Regions from separate parts of the Vibrio crassostreae genome, predicted to be linked through region 1. Evidence: riboswitches for the same ligand, from Rfam matches in the RefSeq annotation. Region 1 holds a riboswitch; the other holds the start of a gene.
The links. A riboswitch is a leader RNA that binds a small molecule or an ion and turns the genes downstream of it on or off. The one in region 1 is predicted to bind thiamine pyrophosphate.

Region 1 (7,526 bases):
CCAATAGCAACCGTCGGATAACCAGTAAGTTCTTCTGTGTATGGGATGGTATCAATTAGCTGTTGGTACAGAGATAAACGCACCAAACCTTGAGGCTTCGATGGCATCTGTTTCGTTGTGGTCGGAAATATATGGCCTAGTGCAATGTAGCTTGGATTGATTTGGACGATGCGCAGCAACTCATAATAACCATGAGTCGATAGACCGATCTTAATACCCGCTTGGCTCAGTTGGGAAAGGTTTGATTCTTCAATATCCTCTTGCCCAAGGTGCACACCAAAAGCACCGTGCTTAAGTGCAAGCTGCCAGTAATCATTAATAAAAACCTGAGCGTTATGTTCTCGACCAAGTTCGATCGATCGTGCGACTTGTTGCTCTAAGTCGGCTTGTTGAGGGTTCTTAATACGCAGTTGGACAGTGTTAGTCCCAAGTTTAAGCAACCTTTCTATCCACTCAACGTCATCAACAACCGGGTATAAGCCGAGGCTATTCTTTGTTAACTCAGGGAAAGAAAGTGATGTCCCTTGGTTGGCCCAACCAACGCTGATATTCAGTCGCTCGTCTTCAAGGATAGGGATAGGAAAATCTCGATAATGTGCAGGCCATGTTCCACGTGAAACATTCGATGCAGCGCGAGCTAAAACCAGCGCGTCTTCCAATGGAAATTCCAACGCCAATAAAGTAAGTAACCAAGCAAAGTGGCCACGACTATCTAATTCTTGATGAGCTGTAGTGTCACTCTTGATAACGCGATTAGCATCTAAGTGTGACCAGATATCCAGTACAGCTGAATCATCGGAGACTCCGATATAGACTGTGTTCGAAGCTTGAGTCAAAGCAGCACAAACATCGGTTAACGCGACTGAATTACTGTAATCAACAACATGCTTCAGTTGCGCTAACTGACACTCCGCCAATGAATCAACATCATGAGCAAAGCCAATAGATAGTGCCTGTTGAGCATCAACGATAGAGAAGTATCGAGTTGGGCTTACACCCAACTCAACTGCATCAGTTGCTAAACCTTGTCGTTTAGCAACCAATAGACAGTTTTGAACCTCCCCCGTTAACTCGATGTATTGAGATGGGATGAGAATCTTCACTGTCATTATTCCTCTAATTGAGCTTCTTTTGCGCCTACAGCAGGGTGATAAAGTTCAGAGCCAGTATCACGGAACTCTTGTGATTTTTGACGCATTCCCTCCAACGGGTTATCTAGCATCTTAATCTCTATAGCCTGATCTGCGGCTACTTGTTCTGTGTCTTTCGCATACTCTCGAACTTCTTGAGAAATCTTCATCGAGCAGAACTTAGGTCCACACATAGAGCAGAAGTGAGCAACCTTGCCCGACTCTTGTGGCAGGGTTTCATCGTGGAAAGAACGTGCTGTTTCTGGGTCTAAAGCTAGATTAAATTGGTCTTCCCAGCGGAATTCAAAACGAGCTTTAGATAATGCATTATCTCGGATTTGTGCGCCCGGGTGCCCTTTTGCCAAGTCTGCAGCATGTGCTGCCAGCTTGTAAGTAATCAAGCCAGTCTTAACATCTTCTTTATTGGGTAAGCCCAAATGCTCTTTAGGCGTTACATAACAAAGCATCGCACAACCGTACCAACCAATCATCGCCGCGCCAATTCCAGAGGTAATGTGGTCATAACCCGGTGCGATATCTGTAGTCAGCGGGCCTAATGTATAGAAAGGCGCTTCATGGCAGTGCTCCAACTGCTCGTCCATGTTCTCTTTGATAAGATGCATAGGTACATGTCCAGGGCCTTCAATGATCACCTGAACGTCGTATTCCCAAGCTACTTTGGTTAACTCACCTAGAGTACGTAACTCCGAGAATTGAGCCTCATCGTTGGCATCTGCAATAGAGCCTGGACGTAGGCCGTCACCCAGTGACAGAGCGACATCATACTTCGCACAGATCTCACAGATCTCGCGGAAGTGTGTGTATAAGAAGCTTTCTTGATGATGTGCAAGACACCATTTCGCGATAATAGATCCACCACGAGAGACAATACCAGTCACACGTTTAGCCGTCATAGGTACGTAACGAAGCAGTAAACCTGCATGGATAGTGAAGTAATCAACGCCCTGCTCTGCTTGTTCAATCAAGGTATCGCGCATCACTTCCCAGTTAAGGTCTTCGGCTACGCCATTCACTTTCTCAAGCGCCTGATACATAGGAACCGTACCAATTGGCACTGGGCTGTTACGCAGGATCCATTCGCGAGTCTCGTGGATATTACGGCCAGTAGAGAGGTCCATTACGGTATCGCCGCCCCAGCGGGTTGACCATACTAACTTCTCAACTTCTTCTTCAATTGAAGAGCTTACTGAAGAGTTACCGATATTGGCGTTCACTTTCACTAAGAAGTTTCGACCAATAATCATCGGTTCTGATTCTGGGTGGTTGATGTTTGAAGGGATAATAGCTCGACCTTCAGCAACCTCTTTACGCACGAACTCAGGAGTGATTTCTTTCGGCAGGTTTGCACCAAAGTTATGGCCAGGGTGTTGATGGTTAAGCTGCTCATCAGCGAACTTCTGACGTCCCATGTTCTCACGTATGGCAATGTACTCCATTTCAGGTGTGATAATACCCTGACGAGCATAGTGCAGCTGAGTAACACATTGGTCGCCAGTAGCGCGACGAATTCGAGGCAGGTTTCCGTAACGAAGGTCGTCTAGGGTTTCATCTTCTAAACGTTCTTTGGTGTAAACAGAGCTTACATCATCAAGCAATTCCGTATCACCACGCTCTTCAATCCATTGCTCTCGCAACTTAGGAAGGCCGCTATAAAGGTCTATTTCATGCGTAGGATCGGTATAAACACCGGAGGTGTCGTAGACATGAATAGGCTCATTAGGTTCGAATACAGGCTCTTTTTTGGTACCACCAACAAGGCTATCTGCGAGTGAAATTTCTCGTACAGGAACTTGAATATCCTCTCGAGAACCTTGTATGTAAGCTTTTTTTGAATTTGGATAAGGTTGTACGGATAAAGAATCGATGAAATTCTTCGCTTCCAGTCTTGCTTGTTTACGACTCGACATAGCATTTTTCCTTGGCTTTTAGCCATTATTTATAGGGATAAAAATGCTTGACGGATTAGATGCTACAAGAGGGATCACGGTAAGAAATACAGTTGTGATCTGGAGATAGATCTCTAGAAGGATTCTAGTTAGATATCTACTCTTGTTCCCTTCGCAGGTACTAGCCTGATCAGGTTCAACGGATCCCGAGTTAACGGTCTCAGCCATATGGCACTCCGACAAGTTCGATCGAGTATATAAAAACGGCTTGGATAAACCAAGCCGAGTTGTTAACAAATCGTAAGAAAGTTTTAAGACTTTATCAAAAGTTGGAAGCCGATCCATGCAGCTGAGATACTGAGAACCACGTTGAGCAGCACATTGAGCCCCATCTTAAAGAAAGCGCCCTGCTGCATAAGAAGCACGTTATCCATCGAAAATGTAGAGAACGTAGTCAATGCTCCAAGGAAACCGAGGCCAATGATCTGTCTCCATGGCTCCGTCGCAATCATCTCATTCTCGAATGCGGCAATGAGCAAGCCCATAATCAAAGAGCCGATCACGTTAACGGTTAGCGTACCATAAGGAAAACCACGCCCGAGCATCACCACACATAACTCTGAAATCAAATAGCGCGAACAAGCACCGAATGCGCCACCAATGGCAATAAAACCTAAAATAGATAACTGACCCATGAATCCTCCCAAATAACAGTCCCTATATTCTAGCTTTACCGCCGATAAAAGCGAGGGTAGAAACTTAGAATGCATGCGCAAAAATTAAACGTTACAGGTGTCACTTAACTTCAATATATCCCATTAGTCCCGTTTTCATGTGCTCAATGACATGACAGTGGTACATCCAACGTCCTGGGTTGTCTGCAACAAATGCAGCTTTAGCACGGCCGTTTTTTCCAAGTAACACAGTATCGGTATGGAAGGGCTCTTCTATTTTTTTACCATCAAGTTCCAATACAGTGAATGTATGACCATGAATATGAATTGGGTGATGGTACTGAGTGACGTTCTTGAGGTCGAATATATAAGTTTTACCTAACTCCAAAGTCGCCAACGGGTCTGGAACACTGTCTTTACTCATTCCCTCCCACGCACGTTTATTCGTAAGCCAAAACTTAGGCATCGACTTCCCATCTTTAGATACCGGTGATACCGCCCCTTCCCACTCAAACACAAAATCGATTTCTTCTGCATTAGCGAGATTTAAGTTAGGCACAGGATTGAGGGGCAATAAAGGAAGTGTTTGGCCTTCGATTAACGTTGAATCAACAGCCTCAAACTCACACAAGGAAAAAGGAAAACGCCCTTTCATTTGAAGGACACTCACTCGCTCCCCCGCCTTGGGAGCAATCAGCCCGAGATCGACACGCATACCTGGGCCAATCTTGTGTTGAGTCAGCTTATAAGGTGTCTTTACAGGGTTACCATCAATAGCAATGACCCATGCTTCAGCCCCCTCAATGGCTATAGGATAGGTAATCGTGTTATCAACATTAGCGATACGCAGCCGAGTCGTTGCATGCTGCTTCAATTTATAGATAGGTTCATGTACTCCATTAACGCTACTCCACTCTCCTGGCGTGCCCATACGAGCGCTGAGGCGAGGGATCATCAAGTCTTTCCACTGACCTTGTTTGTCGATATGCCAATGTTTAAGCATCAGAGCATGCTCTTCATCGAACTGAACTGCCGCACTCTCTTCGACAATAATAAGCCCGACCAAGCCCATACCAAGTTGCTTAACACTGTTCATGTGTGGGTGATACCAGAATGTACCCGCATCTGGTGGCGTGAACTCATAGACAAACGTTTCACCGGGCATAATCGGAGGCTGACTTAAGAAAGGAACCCCGTCCATTTCAATCGGAATTCTCAGGCCATGCCAATGAATTGTGGTCGGTTCTAATAGCTTGTTGGTAAATCGAATCGTTACCTTTTCGCCTTGTCGACAGCGAATAATCGGCGCTGGAGTCTGTCCATTAAAGGCTAAAACATTAGTACTAAATCCCTTCACCAACTCAGCGGTTGAAGGCTCAGCTGTTAAGTCATAAACGAACTTTCCTTGCTCATCAACAGACCGCTTCATTGAGCAAGCTGGTAGGACGGTTAGTGCAGATATAGCGAGAGATGATTGAATAAACTTACGACGGGAAATATCCATATTTGTTGCCTTTTAGTAATAACGACCAAAATGTAACAAAATATTGAGAATAATTCTCATAAAGAAGTATGGTTTGTGCTGTCGATTGTTTATAAAAGAAGCTGAGATAAGTAAGCACTTACACTTTTCAGGCTAGGTTCTGTTAAAGATAGGAATTGTCGAATAAATAGAAAGCAAAAAGGCTCTAGCATTTCTGCTAGAGCCTTAAATATGACAGGGGTGGACTGGGCCGGTACTCCGGAGATTAGACCGGGCTGGCTACTCTGCTCACAACATTGCTTCGTAGAAGCAACAGATATAAAAAAGCCCCAGCATTTCTGCTGAGGCTTTGATATGGCAGGGGTGGAGAGATTCGAACTCCCAACACGCGGATTTGGAATCCGCTGCTCTGCCAATTGGAGCTACACCCCTAAAACTTTTTACTACTTCAGATTCGAAAAAACCTCGCACTAGGCGAGGTTATCGAATAAGTGGCGGAGTGGACGGGACTCGAACCCGCGACCCCCGGCGTGACAGGCCGGTATTCTAACCAACTGAACTACCACTCCGCAGTGGTCAACTCACTAAGTGAGCGTCCATATCTCCAGGTTGGTCAACCTAAAGATTTAATTTAAAGCCTGGCGATGTCCTACTCTCACATGGGGAAGCCCCACACTACCATCGGCGCTATTGTGTTTCACTTCTGAGTTCGGCATGGAATCAGGTGGGTCCACAATGCTATGGTCGCCAAGCAAATTTTGCTTTTACTTTCAGTTTTTAAAAAACTGAAGGCAAAATAATCTGGAAAACTGATTTAAAAGTCTCTTCAAACTCATTCAAGCGTTTGGTATTTCTTTGAGTCCACAAAACCCCTTGGGTGTTGTATGGTTAAGCCTCACGGGCAATTAGTACAGGTTAGCTCAATGCCTCGCAGCACTTACACACCCTGCCTATCAACGTCGTAGTCTACGACAACCCTTTAGGACGCTTATAGCGCCAGGGAAAACTCATCTCAAGGCTCGCTTCCCGCTTAGATGCTTTCAGCGGTTATCGATTCCGAACTTAGCTACCGGGCAATGCCATTGGCATGACAACCCGAACACCAGAGGTTCGTCCACTCCGGTCCTCTCGTACTAGGAGCAGCCCCTTTCAATTTTCCAACGCCCACGGCAGATAGGGACCGAACTGTCTCACGACGTTCTAAACCCAGCTCGCGTACCACTTTAAATGGCGAACAGCCATACCCTTGGGACCGACTTCAGCCCCAGGATGTGATGAGCCGACATCGAGGTGCCAAACACCGCCGTCGATATGAACTCTTGGGCGGTATCAGCCTGTTATCCCCGGAGTACCTTTTATCCGTTGAGCGATGGCCCTTCCATTCAGAACCACCGGATCACTATGACCTGCTTTCGCACCTGCTCGAATTGTCATTCTCGCAGTCAAGCGGGCTTATGCCATTGCACTAACCACACGATGTCCAACCGTGTTTAGCCCACCTTCGTGCTCCTCCGTTACTCTTTGGGAGGAGACCGCCCCAGTCAAACTACCCACCAGGCACTGTCCGTAATCCCGATTCAGGGACCAACGTTAGAACATCAAAACTACAAGGGTGGTATTTCAAGGACGACTCCACCACATCTAGCGACGCGGTTTCAAAGTCTCCCACCTATCCTACACATGTAGGTTCAATGTTCAGTGCCAAGCTGTAGTAAAGGTTCACGGGGTCTTTCCGTCTAGCCGCGGGTACACTGCATCTTCACAGCGATTTCAATTTCACTGAGTCTCGGGTGGAGACAGCGTGGCCATCATTACGCCATTCGTGCAGGTCGGAACTTACCCGACAAGGAATTTCGCTACCTTAGGACCGTTATAGTTACGGCCGCCGTTTACCGGGGCTTCGATCAAGAGCTTCGACCGAAGTCTAACCCCATCAATTAACCTTCCGGCACCGGGCAGGCGTCACACCGTATACGTCATCTTACGATTTTGCACAGTGCTGTGTTTTTAATAAACAGTTGCAGCCACCTGGTATCTGCGACTCTCGTCTGCTCCATCCGCAAGGGACTTCACTGATAAGAGCGTACCTTCTCCCGAAGTTACGGTACCATTTTGCCTAGTTCCTTCACCCGAGTTCTCTCAAGCGCCTTGGTATTCTCTACCCGACCACCTGTGTCGGTTTGGGGTACGATTCCTTACAATCTGAAGCTTAGAGGCTTTTCCTGGAAGCATGGCATCAATGACTTCACTACCGTAGTAGCTCGACATCGTATCTCAGCGTTAGTAGCGGTCCGGATTTACCTAAACCACCCGCCTACGTACTTGAACCTGG
Region 2 (7,526 bases), on a different replicon from region 1:
CAACATGGAGATCACCATTGAGTCTCTGCGCGATATTGTTGGCCAAGTGAACCGCTCTAGTGTGCGTATTGGCGAGATGTCAGAGTCGCTTAACCAGGTGACCAATAATAGCTCGACCAACGCAACACAGTTGAACAGCGAAATGCTCAATATCTCTTCTGCCGTTGATCAATTGGCTTCCAGCACATCAGAAATTGCTGCAAGTGCTAACCACGCCTCTCAAGTTGCCAACCAAGCAACCGAGAATGTGGCGATGGGACTCAAAGAAGTAGACAAAACACTGCATGAGATTGGCAGTGCCGATGAAAGCATGCAGGTCAGTAGCCAGAAAGTGACGGACCTACATAAAGAGTCGATGAACATTGGTGCCATTCTTGAAGTAATCAAAGGCGTTTCTGAACAAACCAACCTACTGGCATTGAATGCGGCTATTGAAGCAGCGCGTGCAGGTGAGCAAGGTCGAGGGTTTGCTGTCGTAGCGGATGAAGTAAGAACGCTCGCTAAGCGTACTCAAGATTCTGCAAGCCAGATCGATGAACTCATCACCTCGCTACAGCGCGGTGCTAAAGACGCACTCGAGTCGATCAAAGAGAGCCACAGCACGGTTTCCGATGCTTCGACTCAGGCACAGCAAGCCTCTCAGAATTTGCATGTGATTAACCAACACATCCAGGATTTGAATCAGGCCAACAGCCAAATCGCGATATCCGTCGATGAGCAGGACTGCTTAACCAAATCACTGGGTGAAAATGCGCAAGGTGCCAATACTATCGCACAAAGTAACCAAGAGTCTGTAAGCAGTATTTCTGGCGCAGCGAGCGACTTAACTGAGGTTGCTCATCACCTAGAGAGCCAAGTGAATCGATTTAGAACCTAGCATAAGCTGCTTTATCACAGCTGACATAGTTCTGAGTCACAAACAAAAAGCCCCCTACACATAAGTGTCGGGGGCTTTCTTTTAGTTAAAAGCTTTAAATTAAGAGCCATTAACTTCGAACTATCAGTTTTGAGCTTAGAACTAGATTAAGCCTACTGAATCTTCAGACGCTGAATCAGTGTCTCTTCATCTAGTTGATACAACTCATCAAGCAAGTTCATTTGCAAGCTACCTGGGCCACGAGAGTTCTCAGCCGCGATTTCGCCAACCACACCCAACACCGCTGCAGCAGCCAAACCACTTTCATCACCGACAGCAGCAAACGCGCCCGCCAAAGTAGTTAAGGTACAACCCATGCCCGTCACATACGGCATCATTGGGTGCCCGTTATTTAACGTCACAACACTGTCTTTCGTGACAACGTAATCCGTCTCACCAGAAATCACCACATTTGCGCCATATTCAGCCACTAAGCATTGCGCAGCGCCTAATGCAGCATCACTACTATCCAACGCATCAACGCCTTTGGTCTGTGCTTGCTCACCCGCTAGCGCGATAATCTCGGACGCGTTACCACGAATGATCAACTTATCCGCTAAACGTGCGATTTCACGAGAAGTCTCAGTTCGCAGCGTACTTGCACCACAACCCACAGGGTCAAGAACCACCACCTTGTTGTTCGTGTTTGCTTGTTCTACCGCGAAGCGCATTCTTGGCGTCCACACGCTATCAAGCGTGCCAATGTTGATCACCAAAGCGCCAGAGAAAGACATCATCTCTGCCAATTCTTGTTGTGAGTGCGCCATGATAGGAGAAGCGCCAATCGCCAATAACGCATTCGCCGTATTGTTCATCACGACGTAGTTGGTGATGTTCACAACCAATGGCTTCTGCGCTCGCACATCGCGCAGCGATTGGATGATTTGTTCAGTTAGCATGGGTAAATCCTTATTCGTTAGAAGTCGCTTTAATCAGCTGGTGAATCATTAAGAGCGTTCAGCCCTTGCTGCCAGAAAGCCACTTCCATACGGGTTGCGGTTTTGAAGATATGAACGATGTTCTGACCGCGCTCGCTGTTGATATCAATTTCAGCAAGCAGTTGATTGAAGTATTCTGCGCCCGTTGCAACGCCAGACTGGAACTCTTCTCCGCCGTAAAGCTGAAGCCAGCTCGCGTATGGGTTGCCTTCTAATACGGTATCGCCACTTTCTAGAAGTGCTTTACCAATCACGGCATAACCAATTGAACACGGAGCCAGTGCCGCATATAAGTCGACAAGATCACCCGTCATGCCTGCATCCAGAACGTAGCGCGTGTAAGCAACTGTTCCGAAATCTTCTGGCTCGTTTTCCAAATCAGATTCCGTTAAGCCCCATTGACCACAGTAGGTAACGTGGTGAGAGATTTCTGAATCTAATAAAGCATGAACACTTGGCAGTGCACGACGCATATCAGCCAGTGTTTTTGCCTTGTAAATCGCCAATGCATAAGCGCGAGCATACTGTTTTAAGAACAGGAAATCTTGCTTCAAATAATGTAGAAAACAAGGCTGAGCGAGTGTGCCGTTTGCCAGCATTTTAACAAAATCATGCTCAGTGTAGTCTTGCCAATCTTGCTGACAGGCTTGGATTAAGTCTTGGTATTTCATGAGATTCCTTAGTCAAAAGTCGGCACGTAGTCAGCGGCTTTTGGTAGTGATTTAATAATACCTTTGTCGAACATGAACTGTGCGTAATCGTCGTAACGCTTTAGGTCAACAGCAGAAGGGCGAAGTGCAAAACGAGTCAGCGTGTCATTCCATGCGCGTTGGTTAAGCTCGTTATTCAACGTATCTGGTGAATACGCCACAAACTCGCTCCATGACTCTTGTGGGTGATTCACAATGTAAGTTGTTGCTTGTTCCAATGCTTTGTTGAACGCTTTGATCGCTTCATCATCGTGCTGCTTTGCGTTCGCAACAAAGATAAGCTCATCGTAAGCTGGCACACCGTGCTCTTCTGGGAAGAATGCTTTTGCTTTAAAGCCTTCAAGTGCCAGTTGGTTGGTTTCGAAGTTACGTAAGCCACCCCAAATTGCATCTACCTTGCCTGATGCCAATGAAGATGAAAGTGCCCAACCGACATTGATGGTTTGCACGTCTGTAAACGCAACATTTTCTTGTGCTAGCATGGTGCCGATAGTCGCTTCTTCGTTACCCGCAATCGCGATACCGATCTTTTTGCCTTTCAGATCCGCTAACGAATCGTTCTTGCCATTATCCAGTACCATTAGTGTGTTCAGTGGCGTCGCGATAAGGGTTGATGCACGAACCAAAGGAAGACCCGCTGCCACATCCATAGTTAAACTTGGTTGGTAAGTTACCGCTAAATCGACCTTACCTGCCGCAACCAATTTTGCTGGCGTGCTTGGGTCAGCTGGTTCTTGAATTTCAACCTCTAAGCCTTGCTCAGCAAAGTAGCCACGCTCTTGAGCGATCACAATCGGGCCATGGTTCGGGTTCACAAACCAATCCAACATCAATGTCAGTTTCTTTTGTTCAGAGTCCGCTAGAGCATGACCTGAAACCAATGAAGCAAGCAGTGCCACTGCACCTACCAATTTGGTATTTTTCATAGTTAACCTTTCCTTTTGAATATTATTATTGTGTGTATCGATCTAATTTTTAACTAGGTTTGTTTAGATAAATAGCCTTGAGCGAAGCTTTATTAAACAAAGAGTTATTGAGCTAACCATCACTGGTTCTCCCAAGGGATAGCTTTTTTAAGTAATTTATCTGTGATGAAATAGAGCGAGATAGACAGCACCGCCAAGATGAATAAGGCAGCAAACATCTCATCAATGATCATGCGTGCGTTGGCTTGCAGCATTAGGTAACCCAGCCCTTCACTTGAACCCACCCACTCACCGACAACCGCGCCAATTGGGGCAATCACCACAGCCACACGAATACCAGACGCCAGTGTTGGCAATGCAGCAGGCAGTTGGATATAACGCAACAATTGCCATTTCGATGCACCCATCGTCTTAGCAAGATCGAGATAGCCTGTCGGTGTATTACGCAAGCCGTCGTAACAACAGGTCGTCACAGGGAAGAAGATAATGATCGCCGCCATCACCACTTTTGACGCGATGCCATAGCCAAGCCACAGCATCAATACTGGAGCAATCGCAAACACGGGGATCGCTTGGCTAGCAATTAAGATAGGCAATAGCCAACGTTTCAATGGATCAAACATCAACATCTGCAAGGCGAAAAACAGCCCCATAGACAAACCTAGCAATAGCCCAAGTAAGATCTCTTGCGCAGTCACCCAAGTGTGTTTGAGCAACACATCGTAGCGTTCAATCAGCTTGAGGAAGACTTCTGCGGGAGCCGGCAGAATGAAGCTTGGCATCTCAAAGATAACCACCACCATTTGCCACAAACCAAGAATCACAGCACTGCTGATGACCAAACGCATAACAGGGTTCATTTGGCGAGGATATGTTGTGCTAGCCTGCGCGTTAGTTGAACGAGTCACAGCTTCGCTTCGCGTTAGATCATTCATAATCACGCTCCAACTGGTCTAAGATCGCCTGTTGCAACTCGGCACACTCACCATCGAGCACTCGTGGCGTTGACGTGTGAGGCACAGATAAAGAGTGAGCACTCGCCGGTGTGCCTTGCAACACATACAAGTTATCCGCCAAACGCACCGCTTCTTGTGGATCATGGGTGATCAGGACAACGGTTTTATCCCTTAACAGTTCACACGCTAAGGTCTGTAACTTGTGTCTCGTTACCGCATCCAGCGCAGAGAACGGCTCATCCATCAGCACCACTGGTTTGTCTTGCATTAAGGTGCGAGCCAAAGCAACACGTTGACGCATACCACCAGACAACTGATCCGGCATCGCATTCGCATAATCAGCCAAACCAACCGCAGCGAGCAACTCGAGTGCTTGATTGGTTTGCAGTGCTTTGTCAGAAGCTGGATTTTGAAAACGATGACTCAGGCAAACATTGTCGATGACCGATAGCCACGGCAGTAACAAATCTTGCTGCGCCATGTAAGCGATGCGATCCGTTAAAGGTAATTCATCAGACGTTGCCAATGTGCCCTGCCACTCCACCCTATCGTCCAGTAAGCCTGCCAGATAACGCAATACCGTGGTTTTTCCGCAGCCACTTCGACCCAACAATACCGTCCACTTACCTGCGTTTAAGCTAAGCGACAACCCAGACAAGGTCGCGTGCTCACTGTCGTTATAGCGTAAGGAGGCATTGCTGAGTTGAACACCAACCGTATTAACGGACATTGCCATGTCCAGCGAAGAAGTGATTGACAGGGCCATGACCTTGACCGACTTGCAACTCATCAGCATGAGCAATCGCGCGAGAAATGTATTGTTTTCCTAGGTCGACAGCCTCTGGAAGCGTGTTGCCTTGCGCTAAGAAAGAAGCAATGGCAGAAGAGAGCGTACAACCCGTGCCATGGGTGTTTTTGGTCGGAAAACGCTTCGCGCTAATCACAGCAGATGTGGTTGGTAGAATCAGTAAGTCGTTACTGTTTTCATCTTTCTCCAAGTGACCGCCTTTTAGCAGTATCGCTTTAGCACCTAAAGCGCGCAGGTCTTCAATCATATCCTGCATTTCAGCTTCGCTTTCAGGTACCGGTTTACCCGTAAGTGCTGCGCCTTCTGGCAAGTTCGGGGTAATGATATCTGCCAACGGAATCAGCTCTTGCTTTAGCGTAGTAATGGCAGCGTTTTCTAAAAGAAGGTCACCACTGGTTGCAACCATTACAGGATCAATCACTAAGTGCTTAGGCTGGTATTGCTTAATTTTGTCCGCAACGACTTTAATGATTTGCGAATCCGCCAACATACCGACTTTTACTGCCACGATATTCAAATCGGTAAATACTGCGTCTAGTTGGCTAGCGACATGCTCAAGTGGGATTGGAAAAATGGCTGACACGCCTTGTGTGTTCTGAGATGTAATAGCGGTAATCACCGAACAAGCGAAACTACCCGTTGCAGACATGGCTTTGATATCAGCTTGGATCCCTGCACCACCGCCGCTGTCAGATCCAGCGATCGTCAAAACAATCGGAGTATTCGTGCGAATCAAACCATCAGCAGAGTGCTGTAATGTTGAGGCTTTTGGAGTTAAGTCTTTTGAAATAGAACTGTGTGTCATTGTCGCTCCTACTATCTTACAAGACGTAGGAGAACGAACACTGATCGAAGGAGAAGTCGCATTAGGCTCATGAAAGCTTTCATGGGTGCAGACGTAGATCGAGTGCTTATAGTTCCCTACGCCAGTATTAACTGAATCAGGTTCAACGGGTCTCGATTAACGATCTCAGCAAACACCAAATAAGGTATATGCCCCCCGACTATTGATAGCGATAGTAACAGCACTCTCACAACTGAGATACTGATTTTATTCATTTATAAGATTCACGCATGAATAAAATTCAATTTAGCTTTCTTCACTCACTCTGAAACAAGTGCCTAAACAAGTGCTTAGACTAGCGATTAGACAAATGCTTAGCGCTGCTCTTGAGTTGGTTGTGACTGGATAAACAAGCACAGCACAATCAGGAACATACCTAACCATCCTGCCGATGGAATCAACTCTCCAACAATACACACGGCAAGTACCGCGGCAACAACTGGTTCAAGCAAGGTAATCAAGTTGGCACTGCTCGCGGTGACATGTCGCAGGCCAAAACTGAAGGCGATATAACCCATGCATTGAGGAATTAACGCCAAGTAACTCACGACCAATATATTGGTATTCGATGCGAACAGGTTATTCCCTGTAAACCAGAGCGTTGGCAACAACAGCATCGCACCGAGGCCAAAAATACTGCCCATCGCCGCTTGTGACTTAATCCCTTTATCGATCAGTGCCTTTGTCGCCCAAGAATAAATGGCATAGCACAGGCCTGCCACCAAACCTAATCCAATCCCCAAAAGCTTCAGGTCGTCGCCAGAGTCACTCTCCGATGATGATTCTGAAAATACCAACAACCCAATACCCACGACACCAATCGCAAAGCTAGTGAGCCAACGTTTGTTGATATTATTGTTTTTGCTAATCAGACACTCTAGCAGCGCAGAAAAGAAAGGTGCGGTAGCAATCGACACCACCGTGCCTATTGCGACACCCGATAATTTCATCGAAGAGTAGAAAGCCAAAGGATAGATCGCTAAAGCCAGTGCACTCGCCGCTAACAGCTTTTTGTTGAGCAAAAGCTTATCAAGTGAAGATAAAATCTTTCGATACGCCAAGCCCGCTTGCATTAGGCCGCCGACACCCATAGAGAAAGCACCAATCGCTAATGGGCTTAGATCAGGCGCAAAACTTGCGGCGGTGCCTGTCGTGCCCCATAAAATGGAAGCAAACAAGATGGATAAAGTGCCCGTTTGGAATTCGTTGACGCGATTGATGGCAAGATTCATTTCTATTACCCAATTTTCAGTTGTGAAATAGATAATAATGAAGATTGATAAAAGTTAGTTTGCCGAAAGGACGCTATTGTTGTTTCTAAAGACTGTCTTTCATTGAGCCTAAAAACGCCCTTGGAGACATCCCAAAGTGCTGAGAGAAGCGGCGACTGAAAGCAGAAACATCACTATATCCCACATTTTCAGCGAT

Region 2: linked by a shared signal. The riboswitch ahead of thiD (bifunctional hydroxymethylpyrimidine kinase/phosphomethylpyrimidine kinase) and the one ahead of thiC (phosphomethylpyrimidine synthase ThiC) in region 1 are both predicted to bind thiamine pyrophosphate.

Annotation. Positions count from the first base shown of each region.
Region 1 is NZ_AP025476.1:3,410,420-3,417,945, forward strand. It holds gene OC193_RS15400 (thiamine phosphate synthase) at 1-1,109, opposite strand, end outside; gene thiC (phosphomethylpyrimidine synthase ThiC) at 1,109-3,058, opposite strand; TPP riboswitch at 3,188-3,286, opposite strand; gene crcB (fluoride efflux transporter CrcB) at 3,349-3,732, opposite strand; gene OC193_RS15415 (multicopper oxidase family protein) at 3,833-5,215, opposite strand; tRNA gene OC193_RS15420 (tRNA-Trp) at 5,550-5,626, opposite strand; tRNA gene OC193_RS15425 (tRNA-Asp) at 5,687-5,763, opposite strand; rRNA gene rrf (5S ribosomal RNA) at 5,831-5,946, opposite strand; rRNA gene OC193_RS15435 (23S ribosomal RNA) at 6,079-7,526, opposite strand, start outside.
Region 2 is NZ_AP025477.1:1,052,841-1,060,366, forward strand. It holds gene OC193_RS20510 (methyl-accepting chemotaxis protein) at 1-877, shown strand, start outside; gene thiM (hydroxyethylthiazole kinase) at 1,030-1,815, opposite strand; gene tenA (thiaminase II) at 1,845-2,525, opposite strand; gene OC193_RS20525 (ABC transporter substrate-binding protein) at 2,534-3,490, opposite strand; gene OC193_RS20530 (ABC transporter permease) at 3,610-4,425, opposite strand; gene OC193_RS20535 (ABC transporter ATP-binding protein) at 4,418-5,176, opposite strand; gene thiD (bifunctional hydroxymethylpyrimidine kinase/phosphomethylpyrimidine kinase) at 5,166-6,059, opposite strand; TPP riboswitch at 6,156-6,267, opposite strand; gene OC193_RS20545 (DMT family transporter) at 6,413-7,330, opposite strand; gene OC193_RS20550 (helix-turn-helix domain-containing protein) at 7,416-7,526, opposite strand, start outside.